2 regions of the Streptomyces sp. NPDC023723 genome follow, and region 1 is predicted to be linked to the other one. Evidence: riboswitches for the same ligand, from Rfam matches in the RefSeq annotation. Region 1 holds a riboswitch; the other holds the start of a gene.
The links. Region 1 has a riboswitch for cyclic di-AMP ahead of AB0G32_RS11840 (peptidoglycan DD-metalloendopeptidase family protein). Riboswitches for the same ligand answer to the same signal wherever they lie in the genome.
Positions count from the first base shown of each region.

Region 2: linked by a shared signal. The riboswitch ahead of AB0G32_RS22990 (M23 family metallopeptidase) and the one ahead of AB0G32_RS11840 (peptidoglycan DD-metalloendopeptidase family protein) in region 1 are both predicted to bind cyclic di-AMP.

Region 1 covers NZ_JBFAAP010000008.1:29,234-36,150, forward strand. The annotation lists gene AB0G32_RS11830 (MBL fold metallo-hydrolase) at 1-535, opposite strand, end outside; gene AB0G32_RS11835 (SGNH/GDSL hydrolase family protein) at 725-1,510, opposite strand; gene AB0G32_RS11840 (peptidoglycan DD-metalloendopeptidase family protein) at 1,748-2,566, opposite strand; cyclic di-AMP (ydaO/yuaA leader) riboswitch at 2,571-2,732, opposite strand; gene AB0G32_RS11845 (tyrosine-protein phosphatase) at 3,237-4,034, shown strand; gene AB0G32_RS11850 (DUF6126 family protein) at 4,053-4,172, opposite strand; gene AB0G32_RS11855 (XRE family transcriptional regulator) at 4,169-4,798, opposite strand; gene AB0G32_RS11860 (aspartate aminotransferase family protein) at 4,867-6,252, opposite strand; gene dxs (1-deoxy-D-xylulose-5-phosphate synthase) at 6,253-6,917, opposite strand, start outside.
Region 2 covers NZ_JBFAAP010000023.1:15,075-21,991, reverse strand. The annotation lists gene AB0G32_RS23010 (dihydrofolate reductase family protein) at 1-49, shown strand, start outside; gene AB0G32_RS23005 (alginate lyase family protein) at 259-1,473, shown strand; tRNA gene AB0G32_RS23000 (tRNA-Met) at 1,526-1,599, shown strand; gene AB0G32_RS22995 (PP2C family protein-serine/threonine phosphatase) at 1,766-2,992, shown strand; cyclic di-AMP (ydaO/yuaA leader) riboswitch at 3,228-3,385, shown strand; gene AB0G32_RS22990 (M23 family metallopeptidase) at 3,398-4,435, shown strand; gene AB0G32_RS22985 (PrsW family intramembrane metalloprotease) at 4,425-5,762, opposite strand; gene trmB (tRNA (guanosine(46)-N7)-methyltransferase TrmB) at 5,800-6,624, opposite strand.

The sequences.
Region 1 (6,917 bases):
CGAACAGGGTGTCGGTGTCGGCCAGCGCCTTGATGGTGGGCAGGTCGAGGTGGTCGTAGTGGTCGTGCGAGATGACCACGACGTCCACCGGGCCGAGGGCGGCCAGCGGCAGCGGGACCGGGTGCAGCCGCTTGGGTCCGGCGAACGGGAACGGGGAGCAGCGCTCGCCCCAGACCGGGTCGAAGAGCACGCGCCGCCCGTCTATCTCGGCCAGGACGCTGGAGTGCCCGGCCCAGGTCAGCCGGAGACCGGTGGCCGGGGGACGGGACAGGTCGGCGACGGTGGTGGGATGCACCGGGATGGTGCCGGCCGGGGCCCGGCGGGCCCGTGCCTGGCGGTCGAGGTAGCTCTTGGCGAGCTGCGACGTCGATCCGGAGGGCCGGGTGCGGGCGGTGCCTCCCGGATTCTGGAAGACGCCGTTCGCGAAGTGCGGTGATCTGCGGATGCGCGCCATGCGCTCGCCGCTCGGGTCCGCGCCGAAGGCCTCGGGCCGCAGCGCGCGGAACCCGGAGCTGGGGGAACGGAAACCGGCCACGGTACCTCCAGGTGGAGTAGGACAGACCTTCATTATGGTCGTCCTGTGTGACAGCGGCCTTCGCCGCAGGTCACTTACGCCCACCGCGTATCACCGGTTTCCGGGAACTCGACAGCCCCGCTCGACCGTCCCCTCAGCCGCTCCGCTCGGCCGTCCCGCCCGGGCGCGGCGGTCCCCCGCGCCGCCGCCTCACGCCACCGCCGAGATCCGCATCCTGATGTCGTCCGCCGACAGCGTCCCCTTGGCCGTCACGTGGTCGCCGGAGGACTCACCGCGCAGCCGGCGCCCGAACCACGGCACCAGGTACTCCCGCGCCCACTGCACATCGTCCCGGCGGATGTCGAGGGTGCCGCGCGGCGGCAGCGGCGGCCAGGGCTGTTCCGGGTCGGCCGGCACCGGCAGACCGAGCAGCTGGCCGGCCCGCAGCGCCACCCGGGTGTGCCCCTCGGGCGAGAGGTGCAGCCGGTCGGTGTCCCAGGCACGGCGGTCCTGGATGCTGCGCAGCGACCACAGGTCGAGCACCGGGCAGCCGTAGCGGTCGGCGACGGCCCGCACATGTCCGTTGTACGTGGCGATCTTGCCCCGCAGGTGCTTGAGGACGGGCACCCGGCGGGTGTCGAAGCCGGTGGTCACCATGACGGTGCCGGCCGTGGCGGTGAGTGCGGCGACCGCCCGCTCGAACCGCTCGGCCAGCTCGTCCGGGTCGGTGCCGGGCCGGATGATGTCGTTGCCGCCCGCGCAGAAGGAGACCAGGTCCGGTGCGAGCCGGGCCGCCCTGGGCACCTGGTCCGCCACGATCTGGTCGAGCAGCTTCCCGCGTACGGCGAGGTTGGTGTACGTGAAGTCGCCCTCGGGCCGCCGGTCCGCGAGCAGGACGGCGAAGCGGTCGGCCCAGCCGACGAACGCCCCGTCGGGGCCGCGGTCGCCGACCCCCTCGGTGAAGCTGTCCCCCAGCGCCACGTACGACCCGATCACTGCCTTGCCGGCACTCTTCTCACTTCTCGAATCGTCTGCCACGTCGACCCATGATTCACCTTGGATTGTGACCTACGCGACCGTAGGACGGGGTTGACGAGCGGTGAGAAAGGCCACTCCTAAAGTGTTGGCCAATTCCGGAATAAGTGAGCGCCGTTCCACAGGTCACAACACCGAAGGCCGGACCCGGGGATCGGGGTCCGGCCTTCGATGAGCGCGGGGCTGGGTCGGGCGGCGTCAGACGGAGACGCCCTGCGACCGCAGGTAGGCGAGCGGGTCGATGTCCGAGCCGTAGTCCGGCGTGGTGCGGATCTCGAAGTGCAGGTGCGGGCCGGTCACGTTGCCGGTGGCACCGGAGAGGCCGAGCTGCTGTCCCGCCGTCACCGCGTCGCCGCTGGAGACGGAGATCGAGGACAGGTGGGCGTACTGGGCGTAGTAGCCGTCGGCGAGCTTGATGACGACCTGGTTGCCGTACGCGCCGCCCCAGCCGGCCGTGACGACGGTGCCCGCGCCGACCGCCTTCACCGAGGTGCCGGTCGGGACGACGAAGTCGGTGCCGGTGTGGTAGCCGCTGGACCACATGCTGCCGGACTGGTGGTACGGGGTGCCCTCGGTGGCGCCGTCGACGGGAGCGACGAAGCCGGTGGACGCGGTGGAGGTGTCCGCCGCGGGCTGCGCCGTCTTCTTCTCGGCCGTGGCGGACGCGCTGTCCGCCGCGGCGTCCTTGGACTGGGTGGACGCCTCGGCCTCGGCGCCGACGGTGAGCTTCAGGCCGGGGCGGATCAGCGAGGGGTCCGCGCCGACGGCGTCGCGGTTGTCCTCGTAGAGCTTCTTCCAGCCGCCGCTGACGTGCTGCGCGTCGGCGATCTTCGCCAGCGAGTCACCGGCGCGCACGGTGTAGGTCTGCGCGGTCTGGGCGGAGTCGGACTGGGCGGCGTGCGCGCCGGCCGCCCCGATGAGCGGCAGGGCGAGTGCGGCGCCGCCGGTCGTGGCGACGGCGAGCGTGCGGGTCAGGCGCTGGGTCCTGGTACGGCGGTGCTTACCCTTTGCGGGCATGACGAATTCCTCTCCGGCGCCTGCGAGGTGAGCTGTCGGGTGCGGGCTGGAGCTGCCCGGCCGCGCCGGAAAAGGCGCGGCTTTACCCCTAGCCGTCCCGGGAACCGGAACAGGCGGTTTTACCTGTGGGTCCCCCGCTCCTGCCGAATACGGGTGGTGAGTGGGTGCGGTCTCCGGGCGGCGGCAGGATTAGGCGTCCGTCCGGATCGGTGGTGAACGTAAGCGACGGGGACGCGCGTGGACAAGCCGATGCCGGCCGGTACTTCGCGCGGTGCCGGAATGGCCGCCCAATTCCCGGTCACTCTCCGTGGATTAAGGATCTTCACCCTTCCGCTAAAACCCTTCAGGAGCACGTCGATTACGTGCGCATGGCGAAAGGCGCCTCGTCACCACCAGGTACGGATATGACGCTGCTCACCCGCCCCGGCTCATATACCGCTAGACAGGGGCACGTTGAGGTAAATTACCCAATTCCTATTCATTGGGACTGAACGGTCAGATCGGCCTTGCGTACGACGCCCTCGCGGCGCGGCCGGCACCCTGGTCGGTCCGGTCCCGGGGCGGTCGGCGGGACCTCGGAACACGGCCGGGTCCGGGCGGGGCCATGCCGTATCGTCGGTCCGTGCGGACCGCTGAGCCGCGGCGGTGTGCGCGACCGTGAGGAGCCTCCATGACGCAACAGGTCCCGTCGACCGAGCCGGAGCTGGCCGGGGTGCGTAACTTCCGTGACGTCGGCGGGCTGCCGGCCACCGACGGACGGCGGGTGCGGTTCGGCGTGCTGTTCCGCAGCGGCCACCTCGCCCACGCGACCGCCGAGGACGCGGCGTTCCTCGCGGGCCTCGGCCTGCACACCGTCTTCGACTTCCGCAACGCGGCCGACCAGAAGCTCGAAGGCCCCGACGTGACCCTGCCGGGCGTGCGCAACCTGAACCTGCCGCTGTCCGACCCCGCCGACGGCGCCGAGTTCTGGAAGATGGTCCGCGACGGCGACCTCGACCAGCTGCGCGAGATCCTCGCGGACGACAAGGGCGCGGACCGGATGATCGCCTCGTACCGCTCGATCATCACGGACCGCACCGCCGAGCACTCCCGGGTGCTGCACGCGCTGGCCGAGGACAGCGTCCCAGCCCTGATGCACTGCGCGGCCGGCAAGGACCGCGCGGGCCTGTCCATCGCGGTGACACTGCTCGCGCTGGGCGTCGAACGGGACGCGATCGTCGAGGACTACCTGAAGTCCAACGAGAAGCACCGCCGGTACCGGGTGAAGCGCAGCGGCACCTCGGAGTCGGCCTACTCCGCCGAGGTCATGGAGCTACTGAGCCCCCTGTTCGACGCGCGCGCCGAGTATCTGACGGCCGCGTTCGAGACCGTCGAGCGGACCTGGGGCGGCGTCGACGCCTACCTGGAGCGAGGGCTCGGGATCACCCCCGGGACCCGGGAGCGGCTGCGCGACCGCCTGCTCGGCTGAGCCGCCCCGCGCGGCACGTCACTTCGCGCCCACCTCGAAGAGCAAGTACACGAAGGCCGCGAAGACATGGCCCACGGCGATGTAGATGATGAGCCGCACCCACAGGGCGCGGGGGAACTTCTCCTCGATGTCGCTCATGGCGTGACTCCCTCGGTGGGGCCCAGGCACAGCGTGGCCGTGGGGCTCTGCAGCAGGGTGTGGACGAACAGCAGCTCGACCCCGTCCGGGTCCTGGGCCGCGATGCGGTGCGGGGTCAGCGAGTCGAAGTGCGCGCTGTCCCCGCGGGTCAGCAGCTGGGTGGTGTCGCCGAGCCGCAGCCGCAGCCGGCCGCCGAGCACGTACAGCCACTCCTCGCCGGGGTGCACCCGCACGATGTCGCCCTGGGAGCCGTACGGCACCTGGACCCTGAGGGCCTGCATGCCGCGGCCGGGCGCGCCGGCCGGCCAGTACGTCCAGCCGCCCGCGGCGGTCGGTTCCGTGTCGGCGGCGCGGACCACGGCGTCCCGCTCGGCGGCCGTCTCACCGAGCAGGTCCGAGACGGTCGTACCGTAGATACGGGCCAGCGCCAGCAGCATGGGCAGCGAGGGCTGGCGCTGTCCGGTCTCCAGCCGGGAGAGGTGCGCCGGGGAGAGTCCGGCGGCGCGGGCCGCGGCCTCCAGGGTGAGGGAGGCGCGGCGGCGCAGCGCGCGGAGCTGGGGGGCGACGGCGGTCAGATCCGCCGCCGGCTCGGTGTCCGAGGGGCCCGGGGCTTCCGAAGGGCTCATGCCCTCCATTCAGCCGCACCCTTGCCTGTGGGACAACTTTTTTGCCCCACAGGCAAAAGGGGCCGGGCTCAGCGGTGCGCCACCGCCTGCTTCACCAGCGTCTTGCCGAAGTCCCACATCAGGCCGCCGCCGCTGTGCGCGTCGTCCATGACCTCGGTGAAGGCGTCCACGAACCGGTCCACCTCCCGCTCCCCCACGACCAGCGGCGGGATGAGCTTGATGACCTCCAGGTGGTCACCCGAGACCTGGGTGAGGATGCGGTGCCGCTGGAGCAGCGGCACCACCACCATCTGCGCGAACAGTCCCTTGCGGGCGGCCTGGAGCATGGTCCAGCGGCTGCGCAGCTTCAGCGACTTGGGCCGGCCGAACTCGATGCCGACCATCAGCCCCCGGCCGCGTACGTCGGCGAGCAGCTCGTACTTGTCCATGAGTGCGGCGAGCCGGGAGCGCAGCAGGTCACCGGTGATCCGGGCGTTCTCGACGATCCGTTCGTCGGCCATCACGTGCAGGACGGCCAGCCCGGCCGCCATGGCCTGCGCGTTGGCGCCGAAGCTGGCCGAGTGGACCAGCACCCGGTCCATCGAGGAGTAGACCTTCTTGAAGATCCAGTCCTTGCCGAGGGTGGCGCCGACCGGCACGTATCCGCCGGACAGCGCCTTGGCCACGCACACCAGGTCCGGCTCGACACCGGCCTCGTGCTGGTAGGCGTAGAAGGTGCCGGTGCGGCCGAGGCCGGTCTGCACCTCGTCGGCGATGAGCAGCGCCTTGTGCCGGTGCAGCAGTTCCTGCGCGGCCCGCAGATAGCCGGGCGGCGCCTCGTGCACGCCCTTGCCCTGGATGGGTTCGACGATCAGGGCGGCGACGTCGCCCTTCTTCAGCTCGCGGGCGAGCGCGTCGAGATCGCCGAGCGGCACCGGTGTGTCCGGCAGCAGCGGCGCGAAGCCGTCCCGGAAGCCGCCCTCGCCGTTGACCGACAGGGAGCCGGTGGTCAGCCCGTGGAAGGCGTGGTCGCAGTACAGGACGCGCGGCCGGCCGGTGGCGAACCGGGCGAACTTCAGCGCGGTCTCCACCGCCTCCGTGCCGCTGTTGCCGAAGAACACCCGGTCCAGGTGCGGACTGTGGGAGAGCAGTTGCTCGGCGAGCAGGCCCGGCAGCGGCTGGCAGTCGAAGCGGGTCAGGTCGGCGAGCGAGGCGTCCAGGACGTCGTGCAGCGCCCTGCGGACGACCGGGTGGTGACGGCCCAGGCCCATCACCCCGAAGCCGGCCAGCATGTCGAGGTAGTCGGCGCCGTCCGCGTCGAAGAAGTACGCGCCCTCGGCTCGCTCGTAGACCTTGTCGAAGCCGATGGTGCGCAGCATGCGCGGGAGCTGGTGGTTGAGGTGCCGGGTGTGCAGCTCGTACCGCTCGGCCCCGCGCTCGGCCAAGAGCGCGCCGAGGTCGAACTCCTTGGACATTCAGTTCTCTCCTTGTCCTGACGCGAGGGCCAGGCTCGCGCTGATCCGGCCGGCGATCTCGACCGGGGTGAGGCCGATGTCGGCGAGCACCTCGGCCCGTTTGGCGTGCGCGAGGAACTGCTCCGGGATGCCGAACCGGCGTACCGGTACGTCGACTTCGGCGTCCGACAGGGCCAGCGCGACCGCCGCGCCGACCCCGGCCGCGCGGCTGTTGTCCTCGACCACGGCGACCAGCCGGTGCCGGGCGGCCAGCGGCGCCAGGGCGGGGTCGACGGGCTTGACCCAGCGGGGGTCCACGACGGTGCAGGCGATACCCCGGGCGGCCAGCAACTCGGCGGCCTTCAGGCAGACCGGCGCCATCACCCCGACGGCGACGAGCAGCACCTCGGACTCGTCGGCGGCGTGCAGGACGTCGAGGCCGCCGATCCGGTCCACCGCCGGGACCACGGGGCCCACCGACTCCTTGGGGAAGCGCAGCAGCGTCGGCGCGTCGTCGACGGCGAGGGCCTCGCGCAGCTGGGCGCGGAGCTGGTCGGCGTCGCGCGGCGCGGCGATGCGCAGGCCCGGCACCACCTGGAGGATCGACATGTCCCACATGCCGTTGTGCGAGGCACCGTCGACCCCGGTGACACCGGCCCGGTCCAGCACGAAGGTCACGCCGCACT
Region 2 (6,917 bases), on a different contig from region 1:
CGAGTACGAGGCACGGGCCAAGGAGCCCAACCGCCACCTCCTCGACTGATCCCCGCCCCCGCCCCCGCCCCGCCCTTGACTGATCCCTGCACCTCCGCCCCGACCGACGACTAATCCCCGCAACCCCCGCCCTCGATCAATGACTGACCCCGTCCCCTCGCCCGACGACTGACCCCGCACCGCCGATCGGCCCAACCCGCCCTGCGCCGCGCGCCCCCCGCGGGCACGCTGCCAGTGATCGACGACGCGGAGGTGGGCATGAGGGCAGTACGCAGGCGGGCGGCGGCGCTGGTGGCGGCGGTCCTTGCCGTGGCGGCCGCTGCCGGGTGCGGTCAGGAGTCCGGCCGGGCGATGGCGCGGGCGCTGCCCGCCGACGCGGAGTTCACCCACCCCGGCGTCCTGGTCAGCCGGGCCCAGCTGGACACCGTACGGAAGAACACCACCGCCGGGCGGCAGCCGTGGCTCAAGGCGTATCTGACCATGCGGGACAGCGCGTACGGGTCGTACCGGCACACCGCGCGGCCGTTCGCCACCGTGCACTGCCCCTCCGGCGAACAGGCCGGCCGGGGGTGCGAGGAGGAGCGCGAGGACGCCATCGCCGCGTACACGCAGGCCCTGCTGTTCGGGGTGACCGGCAAGCGGCAGCACGCGGTCAAGGCCCGGCAGATCATGGACGCCTGGTCCGGGAAGCTGAAGCAGCACACCGGGGCGAACGCCGGGCTCCAGGCCGGATGGACCGCCTCCACCTGGGCGCGGGCCGCCGAACTCGTCCGGCACACCCCGGGCGCCGGCTGGCCGGACGGCCGGGTGCGGCGGTTCGAGCGCATGCTGCGCACCGCGCACCTGCCCCGGCTGACCGAGGAGGTACCCGACCACAACGGCAACTGGGACCTGATCGCCACCGACGGCGCGATCTCGGCCGCCGTCTTCCTGAACGACCACAAGACCTTCGACCACGCCCTGCGCCGGTTCCGGGACCGCGTCCCCGCCTACTTCTACCTGGAGAAGGACGGCGAGCTGCCGTTCACCCCGGCCGGCAGCAGCATCGCCACCCGCGAGCGGCTGGTCGCGTACTGGCACCAGCAGCAGACGTACAAGGACGGCGTCACCCAGGAGACCTGCCGGAACTTCGCGCACGTCGGCTACTCCGTCGCCGCCACCGCGCACATCGCCGAGACCGCCTGGCACCAGGGCGTCGACCTCTACGGCGAGGTCAAGGACCGGCTCCGGGCCACCCTCGCGCTGCACGCCCGGCAGCAGCAGGCGGACACGACGCCGAAGTGGCTGTGCGGGGGAGCGGTGGAACAGAACCTGGGGCCCGATCTGGAGGTCGCCCTCAACCACCTGGAGAACCGGCTCGGCGTCGCCGTGCCCGCCGCGCACAAGCTCGCCGCCAGGACCCGGCCGGCCGGCACCGACGACCTCTTCGTCTCCTGGGAGACCCTCACCCACGCCGAGAACCCCGGGCGCTGAGATACGTGTGCGCGGGCCGCCCCGAACATGGTCTATGCTGGTGACACACCGACGCGGGGTGGAGCAGCTCGGTAGCTCGCTGGGCTCATAACCCAGAGGTCGCAGGTTCAAATCCTGTCCCCGCTACTCAAGGCCGATGGCCGGGTCCCTTTCGAGGGACCCGGCCATCGGTGCGTCCGGGCTCTGTCCCCCTCCGCCACCCGGACGGCCCCCCACCGGTCGCCGCCCGCCCCCGCGCCCGGAACCCTGGACGGGCGGGACGGGAAGCCGAGGCGGTGGCGGGAGGCGAGCGGTGCGGCCTGGTGACGTGGACGAGGGACCGTACGCCAGGGCCGGCGGCCGGCTGCCCGGCGACCCGGTGCCCGACCCGGGCCTCGGCGACGCCCCGGCGCCCGTACCGCCCGCCGGCGGCCGTCGGCGCCGCCGGCTCCGGCGCGGCGGCCGGACGACCCTGGTACGCCTGCTGCCGGTCCTGCTGATCGTCGTCGGTGCCACGTACGACCTGCTCACCCCCCGGTACTTCACCGCGGGCCCGCTCTACACCGCCGCGCCGTTGACCGCCGCCCCGCTCTACTCGCGGCGCGGCACCGTGCTCACCGGGGCGGTCACCGTCGCCGTCGTCATAGGGCTCCAGGTCGGCCTCGGCGTCGCCCACGAGGTCGACTCCATCACCGAGCTGGTCACCATCGCGGTGGTCGCGGTGCTCGCCGTCTTCGTCAACTCCCTGGTCCGCCGCAACGACGCACGGCTCGCCAGCGCCCGCGAGATCGCCGAGGCGGCCCAGCGCGCCGTGCTGCCCGAGCCCGCCGAACGGCTCGGCGGCTTCGAGATCGCCGCCTGCTACGAGGCGGCGCAGGCGGACGCCTTCATCGGCGGCGACCTGTACGCGGTGCAGGACAGCCCGCGCGGCGTACGGATGATCGTCGGGGACGTACGGGGGAAGGGCATGGGCGCGGTCGCGGCCGTCGCCGTCGTGATCGGGGCGTTCCGGGAGGCCGCCGAGCAGGAGTCGACGCTGGAGGCGGTGGCCCAGCGGCTGGAGCGGGCGCTGGCCCGGGAGGGCACCCGGCGCGAGGGCCTGGACGCCTTCGAGGGGTTCACCACCGCCGTCCTCGTCGAACTCCCGCACGGCGACGGGGTGGTCCGGGTCGTCAACCGGGGCCATCCGCCGCCCCTGCTCTGCTACGCCGACGGCAGCCTGCGCACCCTGAGCAGCCGGGACGTGGCGCTGCCGCTCGGCATGGGCGAGCTGGGCGTGTGGCCGGACCGGGCGGAGGAGACCCCGTTCCCCGGCGGCGCCACCCTGCTGCTGTACACCGACGGCGTGACCGAGGCGCGGGACGCCCGGGGCGAGTTCTACGATCCGGTCGCGCGGCTCGGCGGCCGGCGCTTCCGGCGCCCCGGCGACCTGCTGGACGTCCTCGCCGCGGACGTACGGCGGCACTCCGGGGGCGGCATGGCGGACGACATGGCCCTGCTCGCCGTACGCAGGCCGGGACACGACGGTCACGAACGGTGACGGCGTGACCCCCCTCCGCATAACAACTGATACACCGTCAGGTTTAAAGCCGGGCGCGAGGTGGTGGTGCTGGGCGCTGAGGGGCGGTCAACTCGCCCCGATTTCGCCGCTCGTGCGGCCTTGGTTCCGGGCGGAAAGCTTAATGATCAAGAGGAACGGCTTGGAAAGAGTGGCCCGCTTCTATTAACGTTCGATAACGCAGCGCGGTCGTCCCAGCCGTCACAGAAGGCGGCTCCGTGCGCACGCGCCGAATCCCGTAAGGGAACCGGGGAACCACCACCTTGGGGTGAATCGGGCGTATCCGACCGTGGAGACACGGCCCGTATACGCGCGTAGGAGACCTTCCCGCTCCGAACCCGTCAGCTAACCCGGTAGGCGGAGACGGAAGGAAAGGAGCACGCCCACGTGGCGTCCAACCGGCCTGCCCCCGAGGCCCCGCTCATGCCGAACCAGCCCGGCCCCGAGACCTTCGGCTACGGCGCCTTCCGCCCCGACGAGGGCCCGTTCGAGGAGTGGAACCCCACCGCGGACACCGTCCGTCCGGTGCGCGGCAAGCACCGGGTCGCCAAGCAGCGCGGCGGACTGGCCCGCAGCTCCACCGTCCTCGGCGTCGGTGTCATAGCCGCCGTCGGCGCCGGCGGCATGGCCAGCGCGCAGACCGGCAAGCCGCCGGTGTCGATCTCCATGCCGGACCTGCCGTCCGTCGGCTCGATCATCTCGGACGACGAGGAGCAGGCGGACGAGGGCTCGGCCACGCCGCTCAGCGGCATCGTCTCCGTCGCCGCCGAGGACGACACCGAGCAGACCTCCACCGCCGGCCAGGCGCTGGTCGGCCGGATCATGGCGCAGGCCGAGCAGCAGCAGAACCAGGTCGAGACCAAGGCCGCCGAAGAAGCTGCGGCGGCCGCCGAGAAGAAGGCCGCCGCGGCCGCCGCCGAGGCCGAGAAGGCGGCCGAGGCCAAGGCCGCCGCCGCCAAGAAGAAGGCGGAGGAGGCGGCCAAGAAGAAGGCCGAGGCGGAGCGGCTCGCCGAGCTGGCCAAGCAGTACGCGCTGCCGACCTCCTCGTACACCATCACCTCCACCTTCGGGCAGGCCGGCGCCTACTGGTCCTCCGGCTACCACACCGGCCTCGACTTCGCCGCCCCCACCGGTACCCTCATCAAGGCCGTGCACACCGGCACCATCACCGAGGCGGGCTGGGCCGGCTCCTACGGCTACCGCACGATCCTCACCCTCGACGACGGCACCGAGCTGTGGTTCTGCCACCAGTCCTCGATCAGCGTCAGCGTCGGCCAGCAGGTCAACACGGGTGACGTCATCGGCCGGGTCGGCGCCACCGGCAACGTCACCGGCGCCCACCTCCACCTCGAGGTCCACCCGGACGGCGCCGCCTCCGGCATCGACCCGATGGCCTGGCTTCAGAGCAAGGGCCTCAACCCCTGACCCCGGCCGCCGCCTGATACTCCGGCGGGTAGGGCTGGTACGGCGGGTAGGGCTGATACGGCCGGTACGGCTGGTAGGACTGAAACGGCTGGTACGGGGTCCAGGGCAGCGCCACCGGGACCGGTGGTGCCGTGGTCCGGGCCGCGTGGTCCAGCGCCGGGCGGGCCGTCTCCCGGCGGCGCCACAGCTCGTGCAGCAGCTCCCGCTCCCGTGCGGCGAAACCGGCGCCGGCCCGGCCGCGGTGCGCCCGGTGCCGCAGGAACGCCAGTTCGGTGGCGGACGCCTGGTACTCCGCGACCGTCCGGGCCGCCGCCTTCCCGGCATGCCGGCGGGCGTGCGCCCGGGCCAGGCGCCGGGCCCGCATCGAGCCGAGCGCGTACGGCTCCGCCGGGGTCAGCCAGCCGGCTGCCGCGTAGACCGGCAGCTCGGCGCGGACGGTGGCCAGTTCGCGGTGCCGGGACCAGATGGCCAGCCAGGTCAGCAGGCCGAACACCGGTGCCATGAACGCCGCGTACACGGCGAAGAAGCCGTACTCGCCGAAGGCCGAGGAGCCGTTCCACAGCGCGTGCGTGCCCATCGCCAGCAGCAGACCGGACAGCGGGAACAGGGCGGGCCGGGCCCGGCGGCCCGCGCCGCGCGGCGCGGCGCGGCCGAAGCCGAGGCCGGTGAGCACCGTGAACAGCGGGTGCGCGAACGGCGACATGACGATCCGGACGAAGAACGTCGCCGCGGTGACGGAGGCGATGCCGCTGTCGCCGGTGAGGCGGTCGGTGCCGAACGCGTTGCCCAGGTAGAGGATGTTCTCGGTGAACGCGAAGCCGGTGGCGGTGACGCCGGCGATCACCACACCGTCCAGCAGGCGGGTGAAGTCCCGTCTGCGGAAGAGGAAGACCAGCAGCACGGCGGCGGCTTTCGCGGACTCCTCCACCACCGGGGCTATCACCGTGGTGCCCCAGGTGTCCGCGCCGGCCGGATCGGCGGTGGCCGTCGCTATCCAGCGGGTCGCGAAGGTGTTGGCGACGATGGCGATCAGCGCCGCCGCGCAGGCCCCCCAGGCGAAGCAGAACACCTGGTTGCGCCAGGGGCCCGGGGCCACCCGGTCCAGCCAGCGGAAGGCGCCGAGCAGTACCGGTACGGGCAGTAGGGCGAGGCCGAGACCGACCAGGAAGCCCTCGGTGCCGGTCTGTTCGCGCACCAGCGCCAGGATGACCAGACCGCAGAGCGCGAGCAGGGCGGTCAGGGCGCCGCGGCGCACCTGGCGGCGCTGCCACCAGCGGGGGGCACCGCAGGGGGGCGGGGCCGGCGGGGGCGGGTTACTGGTGGCCACGGCATCGATCCTGACGAGACGGGGCGACGCCCGGGCTTCAGGCGCCGGTGGGGGGCTGGTCCTGGTGCCGATGCTGCACCTGGTGCGGTACGCGGCGGAAGAGCAGGTCGTTCACCACATGTCCCTTGTCCAGTCCCTGGCCCTCGAAACGGGTCAGCGGACGGTGCGCGGGACGGGGCGCGAAACCGCCGCCGGGCGCGGTGTTCTCGAACGCCGGGTGCCCGGTGAGCGCCTCCAGCATCCACTGCGCGTACGGCTCCCAGTCGGTGGCGCAGTGCAGCACCGCGCCGGGTCGCAGCCGGGCCGCGGCCAGGTCCAGGAACTCCGGCTGGATCAGCCGCCGTTTGTGGTGCCGCTTCTTGGGCCACGGGTCGGGGAAGTAGACGCGCAGGCCGGACAGGGCGTCCGGGGCGATCATCTCGCGCAGCAGGATGACCGCGTCGCCGTTGCCCACCCGGACGTTGGTCAGCCCCTTCTGCTCGGCCAGTGCCAGCAGGTGGCCCTGGCCGGGGGTGTGCACGTCGACGGCGAGCACGTTGGTGCCCGGGTCGGCGGCGGCCATCTCGGCGGTGGCCTCGCCCATGCCGAAGCCGACCTCCAGGACCACCGGGCGGTCGTCGCCGAACAGTTCGGCGAGGTCCAGCACCCGCTGCCCGTCGATGTCCAGTCCCCAGGCGGGCCACAGCCGCTGGAGGGCGTCCGCCTGCCCGGCGGTGACCCGGCTGCGGCGGGGCTGGAAGCTGCGGATCCGCCGCTCGAAGTGGTCACCGGCGGGATCGGCCCGGGGACCGTCCGGGAAACGGGGCTCACCCTTGCGGCGGGGCGGCCGGGGAGCTGCGGGGGTGGGGTGCGAATCAGACACAGTGGGATCGATTTTACGGGGGTGCGGGCCGGGCAGCGGCGGACGGGGCGGGGCGGCCCGCCCGCGTGACCGGGAGCGGGCGGCCAGGGGCCGCTCCCAGTGGGTCGGGTGAGTCCGGGGGCGGGTGGGTCCGGGGGCGGGTGGGTCCGAGGGGGTCGGGTGAGTCCGAGCGGGTTGGATCGGTCCCAGCGGGTCGGGTCGGTCTCGCCGGGGTCGGGCCATGGTCGGGTCGGGTCGGTTCGAGGGAGGGGGCGGGTCGGTCCTGCCGAGCTCGGGTGGGTCCGAGGGGGCTC